2 regions of the Paenibacillus sp. JNUCC 34 genome follow, and region 2 is predicted to be linked to the other one. Evidence: a T-box and tRNA genes for the amino acid it is inferred to sense, from the RefSeq annotation. Region 2 holds a T-box; the other holds one or more tRNA genes.
What was found. A T-box is a leader RNA that pairs with one kind of tRNA and senses whether it is charged. The one in region 2 lies ahead of metG (methionine--tRNA ligase), so its partner is inferred to be a tRNA-Met.
Positions count from the first base shown of each region.

Region 1: it has a tRNA-Met gene. The T-box ahead of metG (methionine--tRNA ligase) is inferred to sense a tRNA for this amino acid. The anticodon was not compared.

Region 1 covers NZ_CM177770.1:4,117,463-4,126,371, forward strand. Annotated here, with positions in the region: gene AC2TF5_RS19345 (hypothetical protein) at 1-214, opposite strand, end outside; gene AC2TF5_RS19350 (uracil-DNA glycosylase) at 232-918, opposite strand; tRNA gene AC2TF5_RS19355 (tRNA-Leu) at 1,233-1,318, opposite strand; gene AC2TF5_RS19360 (polysaccharide deacetylase family protein) at 1,520-2,278, shown strand; gene AC2TF5_RS19365 (DMT family transporter) at 2,337-2,684, opposite strand; gene AC2TF5_RS19370 (DMT family transporter) at 2,704-2,961, opposite strand; gene AC2TF5_RS19375 (TetR/AcrR family transcriptional regulator) at 3,019-3,546, opposite strand; gene AC2TF5_RS19380 (YjfB family protein) at 3,739-3,915, shown strand; gene AC2TF5_RS19385 (hypothetical protein) at 4,152-4,559, opposite strand; gene AC2TF5_RS19390 (hypothetical protein) at 4,641-4,823, opposite strand; tRNA gene AC2TF5_RS19395 (tRNA-Ile) at 5,001-5,074, opposite strand; tRNA gene AC2TF5_RS19400 (tRNA-Met) at 5,119-5,195, opposite strand; gene AC2TF5_RS19405 (hypothetical protein) at 5,291-5,455, opposite strand; gene AC2TF5_RS19410 (TetR/AcrR family transcriptional regulator) at 5,642-6,229, opposite strand; gene AC2TF5_RS19415 (DUF2705 family protein) at 6,234-7,025, opposite strand; gene AC2TF5_RS19420 (ABC transporter ATP-binding protein) at 7,022-7,936, opposite strand; gene pyrE (orotate phosphoribosyltransferase) at 8,173-8,820, opposite strand; gene pyrF (orotidine-5'-phosphate decarboxylase) at 8,817-8,909, opposite strand, start outside.
Region 2 covers NZ_CM177770.1:2,379,114-2,388,022, forward strand. Annotated here, with positions in the region: gene AC2TF5_RS11260 (alpha/beta fold hydrolase) at 1-124, shown strand, start outside; gene AC2TF5_RS11265 (P-loop NTPase family protein) at 152-1,204, shown strand; gene AC2TF5_RS11270 (ABC-F family ATP-binding cassette domain-containing protein) at 1,553-3,085, shown strand; T-box leader at 3,204-3,469, shown strand; partial or broken gene metG (methionine--tRNA ligase) at 3,514-5,031, shown strand; gene AC2TF5_RS11280 (AI-2E family transporter) at 5,157-6,239, shown strand; gene AC2TF5_RS11285 (DUF1657 domain-containing protein) at 6,439-6,645, opposite strand; gene AC2TF5_RS11290 (DUF421 domain-containing protein) at 6,869-7,729, shown strand; gene spoVAC (stage V sporulation protein AC) at 7,756-8,241, shown strand; gene spoVAD (stage V sporulation protein AD) at 8,244-8,909, shown strand, end outside.

The sequences.
Region 1 (8,909 bases), 1.7 Mb from region 2:
TGGAATGATTGATTTTGTAGCCAATATTGTTCAGAGACGGAGACCGATCAGCCCTTTCAATCTTGGCAATCGCATGAAAAGGCACAACAACATCACCAGGTACAATCACTAATTTCTCATGCACACTGTCCCATGTTTTCAGCACACCTTCGACCGCGACCTTTGTACCGTCAAGACGCTGTACAACAACCCGACGACCAATCCAATGTTTCAATCTGGCCACCTCCCGGACTATTTCGCTTCCGCAACCGGTATGCCGGGAACATCCCAGTTTACCGGTTCAATGCCCTGCTCTTTCAAAAAAGTGTTTGACGCTGAAAATGGACGACTTCCGAAAAATCCTTTGCGTGCGGCAAAAGGGCTTGGATGACTAGACTCCAGCACCTTATGCCGGCTCCGGTCAATATAAACTCCTTTTTTTTGCGCGTAGCTTCCCCATAAAATAAACACCATTGGACTCTCACGTTCATTTAATTTCGAAATAATGGCGTCCGTGAATCTTTCCCACCCCAGCCCTTTATGCGAATTAGGTTGTCCCTCTCGAACGGTTAGTACTGCATTCAGAAGCAGAACGCCCTGATAAGCCCAGTGCATCAAAGATCCATGACTTGGAGTAGGTATCCCCATATCCGCTATCAGCTCTTTATAAATATTATGTAATGATGGAGGTGTTTTAACTCCGGGTTTAACAGAAAAGCTGAGGCCCTCAGCTTGCCCGTAGCCGTGATATGGATCCTGACCCAAAATAACAACCTTCGTATCCTTGTATGAGGTCTGTTTTAATGCACGGAAAATATCCTCTTGAGGTGGATAAACGGTATAATTCCGATACTCCTCAGCCACTTTCAATCGCAACTGCTCGAAATAAGGCTTCTCTACCTCTTCTTGCAGAAGTGAATCCCAATCGTTATTAAACAAAGATTTCTCCTCCCAGCAGATATTCCGGACTAACAAAATTTTAGTTGTATAGAGGTTGTTCAAAAAGTCCGCTTTTGATCAGGAAGTGGGCTCGGCATCGAATCTTGAATTCAGCCGGTCCTTCCGGTGCTCACGTACCCAATACGTACGCTCCGCTCCTCAGTACCTAGCTTCATCCAACCTTCTCGGTGCTGAAAACCGACCTTTTTGAACACGCACGTATAGAAAATATTACACTTTTTTCAGCAAAAAATAAACCGACTTCCCATCCGGGAGCCGGTTTATTTCTTCACTTGCTTATTACGCTGTTACGATGCCGAGGACGGGGGTCGAACCCGTACGGTAGTCACCTACCGCAGGATTTTAAGTCCTGTGCGTCTGCCTGTTCCGCCACCCCGGCATAATGTCAATGTGCGCCAATTGAGCAATATTTGTTTCATCGGCGACAAAAATGATAATACCACGTATCTATATATGCTGTCAATATGCAATATGATTTTTAATCCGATCCGATTCTTCAAAAAAGAATAAAATCACATCCGGCTTCAAAGAATAATAAGAAAATGTCAATTTCCATGACAAGCAAAGGACACAATAACCGATGAAAAAACTCTGTTTACCGCTGCTGTTCATCATCACCTTTTCACTGATCACGTCCCCTGCGGGTGCCATGCCTTCAGCAACTAGTAAAAAACGTGATTATTACGAACAACGCGGCGAAATTGTGTGGGAGGTCCCTACCCCAAAAAAGGTGATTGCTTTAACCTTTGATGACGGTCCTGACGATGACTCAACGGTCAGAATTCTTGACTTGCTTAAACAGTATGATGCCAAGGCTACTTTTTTTGTTGTCGGCAACCGCGTGGAGAAATATCCTGAAGTCGTCAAGCGTGAGGTGGAGGAAGGACACGAGATCGGAAATCATTCATTCAGCCATCCGTCATTCGAACGTATCGGCAGCCGTCTCATTACATCAGAGCTGGATAAGACCCAGGAAGCCGTTTATAAAGCAGTTGGAAAGAAACCGGTACTATTCCGACCTCCGGGGGGCAGCTACAACGAGTCGATCGTACAGTTTTGTAAAAATAACGGTCTCCTTATGATTTTATGGTCCTGGCATCAGGACACGCTGGATTGGAGGAAGCCAGGTGTTAATAGAATCGCAAACAAAGTTTTGAAAAACGCACACAACGGCGATATCGTGCTCATGCATGATTTTGTGTCAAACAGTACGCAGACCTTAGAGGCGCTGAAAATTATTTTGCCTGAGCTGAAAAAAAGAGGTTATTCCTTTGTCACAATCTCTGAACTTCTTTCATACAGGGAGCATACAGAAAACCACATGGAAGTAAATCATTAGACATCAAAAAAGCCTATGTATCTTATCGGTACATAGACTTTTTTATATTTTCCATCCATTAAGCCGTAGAAGGTTCCGAATCCTTAGACCCGCTCTGAGACTTATTCAAGAGAACAATTCCGATAATGATAAGAACCAGGGCAATCCCTTTCATCAGAGACAAATGCTCCTGAAATAGTAGCACCCCAATGATGGCTGTGAGCGCGGTACCGATCCCTGACCAAGTTGCATAGGCGGAAGATAACGAAATACTTTTCAGGGCAAAAGACAGACACATGAACGACCCAAGGTATCCTGCTGCAACACCTATGGAAGGCCACAGCTCTGTAAATCCTTCTGAAAGCTTCAACATGGTTGAGCCGAAAGCCTCCAATATAATTGCAAAACCCAAGTACACAGCACCCATCCCCCGTGTTCCTCCTTTACTAAGATAAATTAAGCATCACGATGCCGATTATAAGAATAGCGATCCCGAGTATCCCCTGCCGATTCACTTTTTCTTTAAACAAATACACCCCGATAATGACAGTTAGTATCGTCCCCACGCCACTCCATGTTGCATAAGAAAGCCCTAGTGGAAGAGCCTGCAAAGCCTTGGACAGCATGTAAAAAGCTGCGGCATAACCCAAAACCACGCCAATAATCGGGGTGATTTTCGTAAATCCGTTGGATAGCTTCAGCATCGTTGAGCCAAACACTTCCAATAATATAGCTGCTGCCAAAAAAAGATAAAAGACCACCTATTGAACCTCCTTGATTTGTTGAAGAATATAAGCAATAATCCGTCTCTGCTCTTCCTCTTTTAGCTGACCGATTCCGAACATTTTGGAATACCAAAGACCATCACAGGCCAATCTCAATGACAGCCCCAGCTCGAAAGGAATCCCCTCTTTCACCACTTCCTCTGTAAATCGGGTGCATTCCTCGTTCCACTGCTCCAGCACGGCCGTATGGTTAGCGGAAGCTGCCAGCACACTTGCGTCTATACCTAAAAATTCAGACTGAAACAGATCATTCAAGGTAGCCTCTGTGTAAGCCTCTACGTAATTTTTGCCTAGACTCATCTCTTCCCTTATTCGATCCCTGAAACGTTCAATCGTATATAGGTTCAACCCACTAATAAGCTCTTCTTTATTAGGGAAGTGGTACAATAAACCGCCTTTGCTGACACCCGCTTCGTTTGCTACGGCTTCCAATGTAAGCGAGGTTATTCCCCGGGTAATGATAATTTTGGATGCTGCCTCCATAAGCTTTTGTTTTGTAGACATAAACACCCTCCTTTTACTATACCGTCTGGACGGTTTAGGTTACTATTATAACATTTGCTTCGTTAAATTTCATACATTTTTTTAATTTGATTTTCCGGATGACTATTGATGAATATTTCACAGATTGTGAAAATCCTTTTTCACTAAGGATAACCATACTTTTGCCGATAATATGTTATGGGGAGGTGTCAAATGGACATTGCAGCATTATCTATATCCATGAGCCAGGCTTCATTGTCTCAAGCTGTCGGTCTTAGAGTATTGAGCATGGCAAAAAACCAGGCTAACATTCAGGGTCAGGGCCTAGTGCAAATGATGGAGAAAAGTGTAGATCCAAACCTGGGGCAAAAATTGGACATCTCTGTATAAAGAAAACCGTCTATCGACGTATTTCCTAAGAAGACAGACCGCTTTAGCAGAGGTTTTTCTTGCGATATAGGGAAGCAGACTCCAAGAAGTTGATAATCTCTTATATCTTAAACAAGCCCGTAGGATTTAATCTGCGGGACTTTTTTATCAAGCCATGAAAAGCCATGCCCTGAGTGTCAAAAGTAATTCATCCAAAGAAAAAAGGCAGCCACTATGGACCGCCCCCGAATAATTAATTAAATAATTCGTTCCTCTGTCTCTCTTGCCAGCATCCATTTGCCGTTAATCAACTGCCAGTTCTCAATCGTAAACAGTCTTGCTAACACATTCCCATCTTTTTCAATCAACAGTTCATAAAACACCGCAGCATGATTCGCATCCTTTAGCCGGATAACTCTGTTTTCAAATTTCTTCTTTGCCCCTAAAAGTTGGTTCACAGACTGCTCCATACCACTTATAGCTTCATCCCGGTTGAACATCGCTGGCTTGTCTTGAGCCCCATTGAAAAATGCAACATAGTAGTCTTCTGTCATTCTTTCCAACGAAGAGGTATCACCTGATTCCATTGCTGCATTCCAATCATTGATGAATTCATCGTGCATTTTAGTGAAATTCATTAATTGACTTTCCAACAGTTCAACCACTGATTAACCAGCCCCTTACCTTCTTTTCAATATGTAACAAAAAAGACTATTCTACATATCCTTGCAAATCCCCTTCCTTATTCAGGAAGATGGAGAAGCACTGACGAACTGGATAACTCCGATAATAGTCAATAGAAGGAAGATGGTTACAATAAATCCAATAATAAACTTCAGCGTTGTGGAGCTTTTCGATGTTCGATACAATTGTTTTTCAACCCTGTTTAATCGCTCCTTAAGTTCTTGTATTTCTTTTTCCTTATCCATGGTTAACCTCCCATTGATCATGAACTTGGAACATTCTACCTCTATAGTATAACAATAGTCGAAAACAGTACATCTTGTGTCCAAATTACGCGGAATAACTCTTCTTACTGTTTCTCCAACGATCCCGTTGTTCTGTAAACAGCAAAAAACCCTTGCTACGCAAGGGTTTTCGTAAAGTGGGCCCTGAGGGACTCGAACCCCCGACCAGTCGGTTATGAGCCGACCGCTCTAACCAACTGAGCTAAGGGCCCTGATCACATACAAATTCATATAAGGACAAATCCATTAAATAAATTGGTTGCGGGGGCAGGATTTGAACCTACGACCTTCGGGTTATGAGCCCGACGAGCTACCGAACTGCTCCACCCCGCGTCATTAGATGTCTTTAACAGCGACAAGAATAAATATACAGCATCTAGTACAGTGAAGTCAAGTATTAATTTTAGAATTATAAATTCCAGAATTTTTTACGGGATATACCTCACTCCATATCGTCCTTTTCTGGAACGGTACACTTCTACAACCTGGGGATCCCCATAACCAAACAGCCAAGCGTCCTGTTCCAATCGTTTGGCAAAACATCCGGCTTGAAATTTAGTTGTATACAGCTTACCGTAATAAACCCAGTTCATGACGTAACGCTCCTTATCTGCATTCATTTTCATCCGATGCTTATTATACCCAGCAGTCCTAGAATCATTCCAATAACATTCGCCTGATTTACACGTGATTAACTCTCCAGCACTCATAAAACAAAGGGTCTCCCAGCTGCCATTTATACGGCTTTTAGGACACCCTTCTAAATGAATTACGATACATCAGTCGATACTTGCGTTATCGTTGCCCTTCTCAATGATTCCATGATACAAAATAATCATTAGCTGATCGCCAACCGCGTTCAAGCTGCCCAGTCCGTCGTACCATTCAGATCTCGCTGTAAATTCCTTGATAAAGGTTAGGAAGGCGACCAGTAGATGTGGCGAGATGTCCTTCCGGATTTGTCCCAGCTGCTGCCCCTTGAAAATCATCATTTCAAACTCCGGAATGATCTTTTCTCGGTTGAACGCCATCAGCTTCTCCATTTGATCCGGAAACTTAACGAGATCCGATATAAATTGCTGCGTTACATTAAGAGAAAAGTTTTCCTTCTCTTCATAAAATAAAGTCAGAGCTTCGAGCGGGTCCTTTGCTTTGTCCATGAGCTCCCGGTAAAGAGTCCAAGACTCCTCAATTAGGCTGTCAACCACGTGATCCAAAAGCCCTTCCTTACTCTGATAATAATTGTATATGGTCATTTTGGAGACGGGCACCGCCTCCGCAATCTGCTCCATACTCGTTTGCAAAATACCTTGCTCTAAAAACAATCGTTTTCCCGTCTCCAGTATTGCGTTCTTTTTAGCGTTCATGGTTTTAGCTCAAGTCCCTCCTCTTCAAAATAAGCAGGGCTACCGCTGTTCCAGTCGCATACAGCCCTAACATAACGAGCCATGCTGCCGTTGGTATCCCTCCACCCTTGACTACTTCAAATGCATCAAACAAACGGTACGGAGAGACAACGGACAGCTTCTCCATCATCTCACTGCTACCCGATAAAAGATTTAGCAGAAATGCCAGCACTGCAATGCCAGCACCAGCTGAAGCAGCGCCAAAAGATACCCAGGACGTGAGACCATATCCAATGCCCATAAGAGACAAAACAAGCAAATATCCCGCCAATAGAAGACGCAGCATATCTCCCAGATGTTCCAATTGCCCCGATGACTGAGAAAGCAGAAGAAGAAGGAGCGTGCTTAATGCGTACACTAGGGTCATATGCAGCCAGTGAGCTGCCGCTTTGGACCAGAAAATCGTAGAGCGGCTGTAAGGCAGGGCAAATAAATACTCGTAAGTCCCCCGCTCCCGTTCCTTAGCAATACTTCCCGCAGCCCAAGCTGCAGCAAATGAACTTACCATCACCATAAAATAAGGAAACACCTGTGTAGCCAAAAAACCATCAAAGGTTTGAAGGGTTTCAACCTGAATACCGAAAGCTTTAAGCAGACCCTCCGGCAATCCTTGAATCAACTTCTCCATATCCGGATTGTTGATATACATTTCCGCTTTACCTAACAGCAATACAATAAAGACTAAGGTTATAGACAAACAGATATAAAATCCGCGTCGGTTTTGTCGGAGTTCAAGAGAAATAAGATTCCATTTCATCGTCTTCCCTCTTTCTCTTCATCAGATCGGTAATCATCCATAAACAATTCTTCTATGGTTGGCCGGCGTATCGTAAGATCCGCAATAGGAAGCTGCGATAATTTGCCCAAGGCAGCCTGAAGCGACTGTCCTGTTTGGAGCAAATGATGGATGCCGTCAAATGTGACAAGGGGATCGAGCTCACGTAATCCATATGCCTCTATCTGGTTTCCAGGCATTTCGAATTGAATAGAAACCTTATGAGTTCGACCATTCGATAGATCATCCAATCGGGATACACGAAGGAGCTGCCCTTCACGGATAAACGCCACACGTTCACAGAGCTTCTCTACTTCAGAGAGAACATGGGTCGAGAAAAAAATCGTCATGCCTTCTTTTTGGTTCAATTCCGTAAGTAGCGCAAACAGTTCACGCTGAACCAATGGATCCAGGCCCGAAGTCGGCTCATCCAAAATCAGCAGCTCAGGCCGATGCAGCAGGGCCATAATAAGGCCAAGCTTTTTCCGGTTTCCAAGGGAATACGATTTAACCTTTTGCCCCGGGTTCCATTGAAGTCTTTCTGCATATTCCAGAGCTGATGTATTCTCCAGTTTTAGACCATATGCCCTAGCTGTCAGCTCCAATGCCTGTTTACCGCTCATATTCGGATAAGATATGATCTCGGAAGGCAAGTATCCGATTCGTCTGCGCAGCTCAGGCTTCTCCTTGTCAAGAACAGTACCAAGCACCTTCATTGTCCCCTTCGTCGGATACAATAGCTGCATGATCATTCGAATGGTTGTAGACTTTCCAGCTCCATTTGGTCCAATAAACCCAAATACCTCACCCTGCTTCACTTCCATGTTTAGATCGGTAACACCGCGCTTAGAACCGTACATTTTGCTAATCCCAACAGCTTCAACAGCTAACATAGGCACACACCCTTTTTATACTGTTAGTTTGTTCATAGTACATATTGTTGATCTGAAAAACGTATCTGTCAAGATTATATTTTACTCCAATATCTATTTAAGACCGGACTTGGTGGTTGTTTTTCTTGCGAGATAAGGATGCACTTTAAACCGATGTTTATACTTTCTTATCTCTTCAAAAAAAAGCTGCTGCCCCGTCATTTGACGAAAGGCAGCAGCCTAGAACAATATTGCTATTATTTTGTTTCACCGTATGCAGCTGGATTGGCTCTAAACGATTGAAGCAGCTCCAAATCTTCCTTTTGAATCCGGCCTTCACTCAGTGCCACTTCCGTTAATGCAGTATAGTTAGACAAGCTTTGCAACGAGATGCCTGCTTCGGAGAAAGCCTGTACTGCTTTATCCATCTGGTAGCTGAATATTGCGAGCACCGCCAGTGCCTCCGCTCCTGCAGCCTGCACCGCCTTAGCGGCCTTGAGCGAGCTGCCCCCGGTAGAAATCAGATCCTCTATAACGACGACCTTCTGTCCCGGTTTAATGTGACCTTCGATCATATTTTCCTTGCCGTGACCTTTCGCTTTGTCACGGATATACGCCATTGGAAGGTTCAGCTTCTGGGATACCCAGGCTGCATGCGGAATTCCGGCTGTAGCCGTACCTGCAATCACCTCAGCATCCGGGTACTGTTCACGAATGATGGAAGCGAACGATTCTGCAATATAGTCACGAATTTCCGGGTATGACATCGTCAACCGGTTATCACAGTATATCGGAGACTTAATCCCGGATGTCCATGTGAACGGCTGGTGCGGACGCAGGGCCACCGCTTCGATTTTTAACAGGTATGATGCGATTTGTTGTGGTATTTCGGCTAATGTACTCATGCTCCGATCATCTCCTCTATGATTTGTTCTGCAGCTTGTCTTGGATCCGGCGATGCCGTGATCGGACGGCCCACAACCAGGTAATGGCT
Region 2 (8,909 bases):
TGAGGCCGAGATTGTTGTCTTTGACGGATTCGATCATAATCTCTTTGAGCCGAGTCCAGAGACCTTTATTGAAACGGTTGATGATTTTATGAGAAAAGTGGATCAATCAAGCAAAAGAGAGTAAGTTGAAGAAAAGGAAGGGAACGACTTCATGGATCAAATGAAACTAAAACTTAATGTTTCCTTGTTGAGACAAAGAGTACCAAACCTTACCACCGCAGCACGTTCTGTAGGATTGCGTCCAGCCACAGTTTCCAATCTATGCACCGGTAAGATCCCTGTGGGTCGAGCAGAAGTCCGGACAATTGCAGCACTAGCAGCTCTAGCGAAATGTAGTCTGGATGAGTTGATTCTCAATGGAGAAGCAGTTGATATGATTGAAACAAAAATAAAGACGCTTGATCTGTTCGCACCGTTAGCCAAAGGGGGAACCGTCGGTTTAGTAGCCCGGCCGGGGATGGGGCAGCTAGTGCTTCTCGGTGAACTGTTTCATCATTTTAAACAGGACGGGTACTTGACACTGCTGCTGAAGCCGGAAGGGAACTACCCTGAGCTGCAGGATATGCTTGATGATGTGGAAAAAGTCGCTTATTCCATAGAAGATGTGTATAGCATTACTAAAGCTGCGGGACCGGATAAAGAAATTGTTTTTGCTGCTGACCGGGAACATGTATTGACTGGTAAAATATATGATTTGCAGGAACGCCTTCAGAATGAAGGAGTCGCTAATATTACGACTTTTTTGGTAGACCTCAAAGGGGCGGTAGTGGATGAGGACATACCTTATGGACCGCTTGAAACCTTATGGGTTTTCGATGCGGATCTTGCCGCCAGACACAAGTATCCGGCTGTAAATCCGATGCACTCTACATCCTCTGTACTGGAAGGCGTTCATCTAGACCAAAATCATTTATCAGTACAACAGCGGGCCCAAAAGCTATTGCGGCGGTACCGTGAGCTGCGTGCGCTTGTCAATGTGAAGGGGCTTGCCGGGATACCTGCTTCAGAAGTGGAAACCTATCACCGGGGCGAGCGATTAGAAGCGTATCTTACCCAGCCCTTCTGCGTTGCCGAACCGTTTACCAGAACAAAAGGAGAGTCGGTCAGCCTTCAGGACACATTATCGGATGTACAAGCGATTCTAAACGGAAGTATGGATCACATTCCGGTTGAAAGCCTATATTTCATTGGGCGGCTTCCGTAAGGCCCATCATGTCTTGACATGTTCTGAAGCATCCAGTTATACTTCAACTAGTTGTATTAAAACCAATAATCAACAATATTTGAAATGAGGAGGAAGAATATATGTTCTTTTTGTCTACTGTTTTAATTCGGAGAATGGGATAGACGGGAGAAGTCTGCCCATTTATAGCTATTCCAACCGAAGAACAGTAGATCGAGAACGTCATTCTTCCTTGTCTTTACAGTGATATATTGTAATGGGTAGGGTGTGTTCACCTTACCCATTTTTTGTTATATCTAAATTGAATATCGTTCTTTCCTATTGCTCTTCCGGTTGGCTTCAGAATTGAAACCTAAGGAGAGAGTAAGGATGAGTATTGTAAACGTAGAACAACTTAAGCATACGTATGGAGATAAACAACTTTTTAACGGACTGGATTTCCGTCTGCTGCAAGGAGAACACGCAGGATTGGTCGGAAGCAACGGAGCTGGCAAATCAACCTTGCTCCGCATGTTAACTGAAGAGGTCATTCCGGATTCCGGTTCGGTTACCTGGCTACCGGGAGTGAAGGTTGGTTTCCTCCAGCAGCATCTAGATTTGAAAGCCGGAACAACGGTGTTGGAAGCATTACAGGATGTGTTCCGTCATTTGTACGATCAGGAACGCAAAATGCTTGAACTGGCAGAGCAAATGTCTTCTGCTTCAGAGGGTATGGAATCACTATTAATGCAGTATGGAAAAATTCAGAACAGCCTCGAGCACAGTGGTTTCTACCATCTGGATGTACAAATTCAAGAGGTTGCAGCTGGACTCGGCATACTGGATATCGGGATAGACCGTGATGTTAGTGAATTGAGCGGAGGTCAGCGCACTAAGCTATTGCTAGGAAAGCTTTTACTTGATCAGCCGGACGTGTTGCTGCTGGATGAGCCGACGAACTACTTGGATGATGTGCATATTGAGTGGTTAACTTCATATCTGAAACGTTATGAATCAGCTTATATGGTTGTGTCCCATGATGAGAAGTTCATGAACGAGGTAACTAACACGATTTTTCATTTGGAGCATCAGAGTATCAAGCGATATACCGGAAACTATATCGCTTTTAAAAATCGATATGAGCTAAGTCGCAATCAATCGCAAGAAGCCTATGTTCGGCAGCAAAAGGAAATTGGAAGGCTTGAAAGTTTTGTTCAGAAAAACCGAAACCGTAATGCCAAACAGGCGAAGAGCAGAGAAAAAATGCTGGACAAAATTCAGCGCATCGAGATCCAGAAAACAGCACCTAAACCCCGCTTTAAGTTTACAGTGAACAAAGAACCTGTTAACAAGATTATTGAGACGAAACATCTTCAGGTTGGTTATACCCACCCGCTGTTTAGTCCAAAAGATCTTATAATTAAGCAGGGGGAGAAGATCGCAATAACCGGTCATAACGGAATCGGAAAATCAACCATGCTAAAAACATTGCTTGGTAATATTGCGCCACTCAGCGGTTCTTTACTGATGGGCGATGGTGTTCATGCTGCTTATTATGCGCAGGAACATATAGCTTCTCAGGAGACACCGCTTGAACATTTATGGAGCTACCGACCTGACCTCACGCAAAAAGAAATCAGGCAGACGCTGGCAAGTGCCGGTTTGACGGATAAACATATCCGTCGTTCAATATCGATGCTGAGCGGTGGTGAACAGGCAAAGGTGCGTTTAAGCAAGCTGATGATCACACCGGGTAATGTACTTGTGCTTGATGAACCGACCAACCATCTTGACGTTAACGCCAAAGAGTCACTGAAAGATGCTTTATCCAAATATCCCGGTACGATTGTGCTTGTCTCGCACGAGCCTGATTTTTATCTGGACTGGGTAACGCAGGTGTGGTCCGTACAGGATTGGTGTTAATTTCGCTCAACCACGTGACAAAGCTACGAAAAGTGATAAATGGGCGGGAATTCGCTAAGAATAAGGTTGACATCGTTCAAGGTTATCCTTATGATAACCATTAACTTGAATATTTTATGAAAAAGCAATGAAGAGAAAGAGTACCATGGTGATATCTTTGAACAGAGAGCTCCGGTAGCTGAAAAGGAGTAAAGAAGATCTGTGGGAATATGGTCTCTGAGCTGCGCATCGAACCCCGATTGGGATGTAGGCTGCGCCGGAACCCGCTTCCGTTACTGAGCTAGGGTATACTCGCGTATTTACGCGCCGTACCTGAAGAGGTGAATGCCGCAAGGCATTTATAAAATTGGGTGGTACCACGTGAGCACAGCTCTCGTCCCTTTGGGATGAGGGCTTTTTTTGTTGTCAAAAATTAAGGAGGGATCAAGATGGCAAATATTTTTATTGGTGGTGCATGGCCGTATGCGAACGGATCGTTGCACCTCGGGAGGCTTTCAAGTTTATTGCCGGGTGATGTACTGGCACGCTATTTTCGCGCAAAAGGTGAGAAAGTACTATATGTTTCGGGCAGTGATTGTCATGGTACACCTGTGGCGGTTCAGGCTGATAAAGAAGGTATATCACCTTCGGATTATGCAGGCAGGTACCATGATGAATTTCTGAAATGTTTATTGCGAGACCGATGGGAGGTTTTTGCCGGATCGTTATGTAGAAGGAACTTGTCCTGTGTGCGGACAGCGGGCGCGAGGAGATCAGTGTGATTATTGCTCGACCTTGCTAGACCCTTCCGATTTGAGTGAGAGAAAGTGCAAATTATGCGGATCTACTCCGGTAGAGCGGCCAACTGAACATTACTATATTGCTTTATCCCGATTCCAGACGGAATTGGAGGAGTATGCGGTTCATGCACAAGGATGGAGAGAGAACGCAAAGCAATTGACCAAAAGATATTTGGAGGAGGGGCTTCAAGACCGTGCAGCGACAAGGGACTTGTCTTGGGGAGTCGATGTTCCTGTCAGTGGATTTGGGGACAAGAAAATCTATGTATGGATTGAAGCCGTTAGTGGGTACTTGTCTGCAAGCAAACAGTGGGCTGAAGAAACGGGAGGTAACTGGGAACCGTTCTGGCTTGAAGGGGAAGACAGCATTGTATCGTATTATGTACATGGCAAGGATAACGTACCTTTTCATACGTTGATATGGCCTGCGATTTTACTGGGGGCTGGTGAACTTCATCTGCCTGATCATATCATTTCCTGTGAATACATGACACTCGAAGGAAAGAAATTTTCTACCAGTCGGAATTGGGCGGTATGGGTTCCGGATTTACTGAGCCGGTATGATCCGGATACGATTCGTTATTTTCTCATTGCAAACGGACCTGAAAAGCGGGATACCGACTTCTCATGGAGGGAGTTCATTCACAGTCACAATGGTGAGCTGCTCGGAGCTTACGGTAATTTGGTGAACCGAACCTTGGCTTTTATTGTAAAATCTTTCGACGGAGAAGTTCCGCAAGGGGAATTGTCGGAAGAATGGCGAATTACGATAGAGGAACTGTATTTGAAATCCGGGCACTTATTGAAGACGGAAAGCTTAAAGAAGCACTGGAGTATATTTTTGCTGGTGTTCGCAAGGCCAATAAATATTTTGATGAACAAAAGCCGTGGATTCAAATAAAAGACCAACGGGAGGCATGTGAACAAACGTTATTTACTTGTGTGCAGATCATTGCCAATCTGTCGCAGCTGCTTCATCCATTCATCCCTTTTTCATGTGAGAAGGTGAGAAGGTTCTTGAACTTGGCGCAGCCGTCCTGGCAGACGATAAATGTACCCGCACAGCAGAGTATTATCAATCTAGAATTACTGTTTGAGCGCATTGATGTCAGTCAGATCGAGGAGGAAACCAACCTGTTGAATAAACAGCTTCTGGATTCTAATTAGAAAAAAGCGTGCTATGCTCATTGGTAGTTCAATGGGCATAGGAGAGATTTTGGTTGAAAGCCATATTCTGCTATAATATTTCATGCATACATTTTTGCGAAAATTATTGTTTGGGGGCTGCTGTGCTGATTAAGATGAATAAGTTTTATAAAATATGTATTGGTGTCATATTGGTATTGGTTATTATCTATTTGGGTTCACTTGTGAGTTTTATTTTCAAGCCGATTATTGCATTATTCAGCCTGCTCATCATTGTTCCAGTCTTGATGGCGGGGTTTTTCTATTATTTACTCCGACCATTAGTGGATTTCTTGGAAAAGCGAAAGCTGAATCGCTCATTAGCTGTGTTGCTTATTTATGTTGTAATCGCCATTATGATTGTAGCATTCATTTGGGGGGTATGGCCTTCGTTAAGCAAACAGGTCATTGCTCTGCAGGAGAACGCACCAAGTCTGTTCGTAGCACTGGCCAAAGAGTTGGAACAGCTGAAGAACACCACGTTTCTTTCAAATTTTTTCCCGGAAGATACCAACAGACTTGACCAAGTTACAGAGTATTTGAATAAAGGTTTTTCATTCCTAACGAATTATATGTCAAGCTTGTTTTCTTTCTTCTCGAATTTTGCTATTATTTTGTTCACCTTTCCCATCTTCCTGTTCTATATGCTTAAAGAGGGAGGGAAGTTTGGTCAGCAAATCGTAAGCTTCCTACCGAAACGTTTTCGTAAAGAAGGCACTGAGACGATGAACGACATCGACAAGGTACTCAGTAGCTTTATTGTAGGAAGAGTTTTAGTTAATGTGGCGCTTGGTGTTCTGATGTATATTGGATTTATCATCATCGGCTTGCCTTATGCATTACTGCTGACCGTTATTGCAGTGATCATGAATTTTATTCCTTTTGTTGGGGCTATACTGTCATCTGTACCGATTGTCATTATAGGTTTCGTGCAATCACCTTCCGTAGCGATATGGTCCCTTGTCATTATTTTGGTTGCACAGCAAATTCAGGACAACCTCGTGGCACCTTATATTTTCGGTAAACAGCTGGATATACATCCGTTAACGACCATCGTTTTGGTATTTGCCGGTGGTGATTTATTTGGGATTTTCGGGATCATCGTGATCATACCGGTGTACATGGTAATCAAAATCGTGGTTAGTCGTATTTACGTCAGATTTTTCAAACAGAAATGGGAAGAAGCGTAGCAGTATAAGCTAATAATTATAAACCTGATCAAAAAACACGTGCGTACATGCATGTGTTTTTTTTGATCTCGATGAAGAAACCATGAAGATGGGTTCGCCCTTTTAGATATTCAGAGTATAACAAAGATGAAGTAATAGCCGATTTGCCCAATCAATATGAATGGGAAATCGGCTTGAAACATTATTAGGGATACATAAATTAAAAGCCTTTGTATTGAGGCTCCTCGTTTTCTAGTTGTTGAACACGGCCTTGCACTTGTTGAACAATTTGGTCTGTTTGCTGTGCTGCATTTGTAAAAAGTGTTTTAGCCTCTTGGTTTTGAGTTTCCAAAGCAAATTGTTCAAGGCTCGCTTGCGCGCTCTTCAAAGAAGCGAGGGTAGTTTTAACTTGGGAAGCAACTGTCATCGATGTCACCTCCTTTCCAGGAGTTAGCTGTAGTAACGAAAATAATATAACTCAGTTAGCCATTAAACATTCAAGGGAAAAATTGGTGTGAAACAAAAATTCATTGAATTGGTATGCGACCAAAAGGATTCCTTTTACGGAAAAGAGTTATAAGTTTGGTGTTAGCCTTTTTGACAAATAATTTGATTAGTCCAAAAATGTGTTGACTGGAGGAGATCAAACTGTGCCGGAATGGTTAGAAATTTCCGTTCGTACTTTAGTTGCCGTAACGGTCCTTTTTTTCATGACGAAATTATTGGGCAAAAGGCAAATTGCTCAACTTTCGTTCTTCGAGTACATTACAGGAATTACAATCGGTAGCTTGGCAGCGTACATTTCGACTGATTTGGAAGCAAATTGGTATCTAGGAATAATTTCTTTAGGTGTATGGGTCGCGGTATCTATAGGCATTGAATATTTGCAGATTAAAAGCAAAAAGGCCAGGAACTTTATAGACGGCAAAGCTACTGTGCTCATTAAAGATGGTAAAGTATTGGAAGATAATTTGAAGAAAGAGCGTCTCGCTACCGACGAGTTATTGCAGCAACTAAGAAGCAAAGACGTCTTTAAAATGGCGGATGTCGAATTTGCGACAATGGAGCCAAACGGCGATATCAATGTGCTGCTCAAGAGAGAGAATCAGCCTTTGACGCCAAATCATCTTGGCATTAAAGTCGGACCTGAACCAGAGTCGCAAACTGTGATCATGGATGGCAAGATTATGGATGAACCACTGGCAACAATCGGATTAAACAGGGCATGGTTAAATGCCGAACTAGAAAAAGTAGGCGCTGCTGTTGAAAATGTGTTTCTTGGTCAAGTGGATTCTTATGGGCAATTTTATGTCGACTTGTTTGACGATCAGATTACAATACCACAGCCTCAAATCAAGGCGACATTATATGCTACTTTGAAAAAATGCGAAGCGGATTTAGAGCTATTTGGCTTGACGACACAAAACAAAGAGGCTAAAAAAATGTACGAACAGTGCGCAAAACAATTGCAGTCTGTCATAACGGAAGTAAAACCGTGCTTACATCGTTAAATTTTCAAAAGGAGGTATTCGAAATTATGTCAAATGATAAAAATAAAGAGCTGACTCCAACACAGCAGGAATATCAAGAACTTGCTAAAAAAAGAGAGCCGGCCAGACCGATTTTTCAAAACTGTTTACGGGCTTTTATTACCGGTGGCACAATCTGTTTAATTGGACAAGCTATTCAGGAAATGTTCGTCCATTGGGCGGGTTTTAGCGAGAAAGAAGCCAGCAACCCAACTGTTGCTGTACTGATCCTGCTGTCCGTTATTCTTACTTGTTTTGGCGTATACGATAAGATTGGGCAATGGGCAGGAGCCGGTTCTGCCGTACCTGTTACGGGATTCGCTAATACTATGGCTTCCGCAGCGATTGAGCATCGAAGCGAAGGATTTGTTCTGGGTGTTGGAGGAAAAATGTTTAAGGTTGCCGGTCCCGTCATTGTATTCGGTGTGGTTGCGGCTTTTTTAATCGGAATTCTGCATTTGATTATAAATCCTGGCGCTGTGGGAGGATCTTGAATATGCTGAAAGGTCATCAGAGCTGGATTTTCGAAAACCGTCCATCCATTCTTGGCGCTGCAACCATCGTCGGTCCATTCGAAGGACAAGGGCCGTTAGCCGAAGATTTTGATATCATTCATGGGGATTTGTTGCTGGGACAGGATAGTTGGGAAAAAGCGGAACGAACCCTGTTGGAAGAAGCGGCCAAGCTCGCTATCGAGAATGCAGGATTAACGAAAGAGCAAATCAACTTCTTTCTCGGCGGCGATTTGATGAGTCAAATCATCAGTACCAGCTTTGCCGCAAGAACACTTATGGTGCCTTATATTGGCTTATTTGGGGCATGCTCAACCTCAATGGAAAGCTTAGCGGTAGCCGCCAATCTTGTTAATTCGCGTTCGGCGAAATATGCATTGTCCAGCGCATGCAGCCATAACTCAACGGCGGAAAAACAATTTCGTTATCCAACAGAATATGGCTCCCAAAAGCCCCCAACTGCACAGTTTACGGTAACTGGAGCCGGAGCGAGCGTTGTTTCGCAGACAGGTAAAGGACCTTATGTTACTTCTGCAACGATTGGGCGGGTTATCGACATGGGCATTACGGATCCTTTTAATATGGGAGCAGCGATGGCTCCTGCGGCAGTAGACACGATCCAAGCCCATTTCCGTGATTTTCGGATCGAG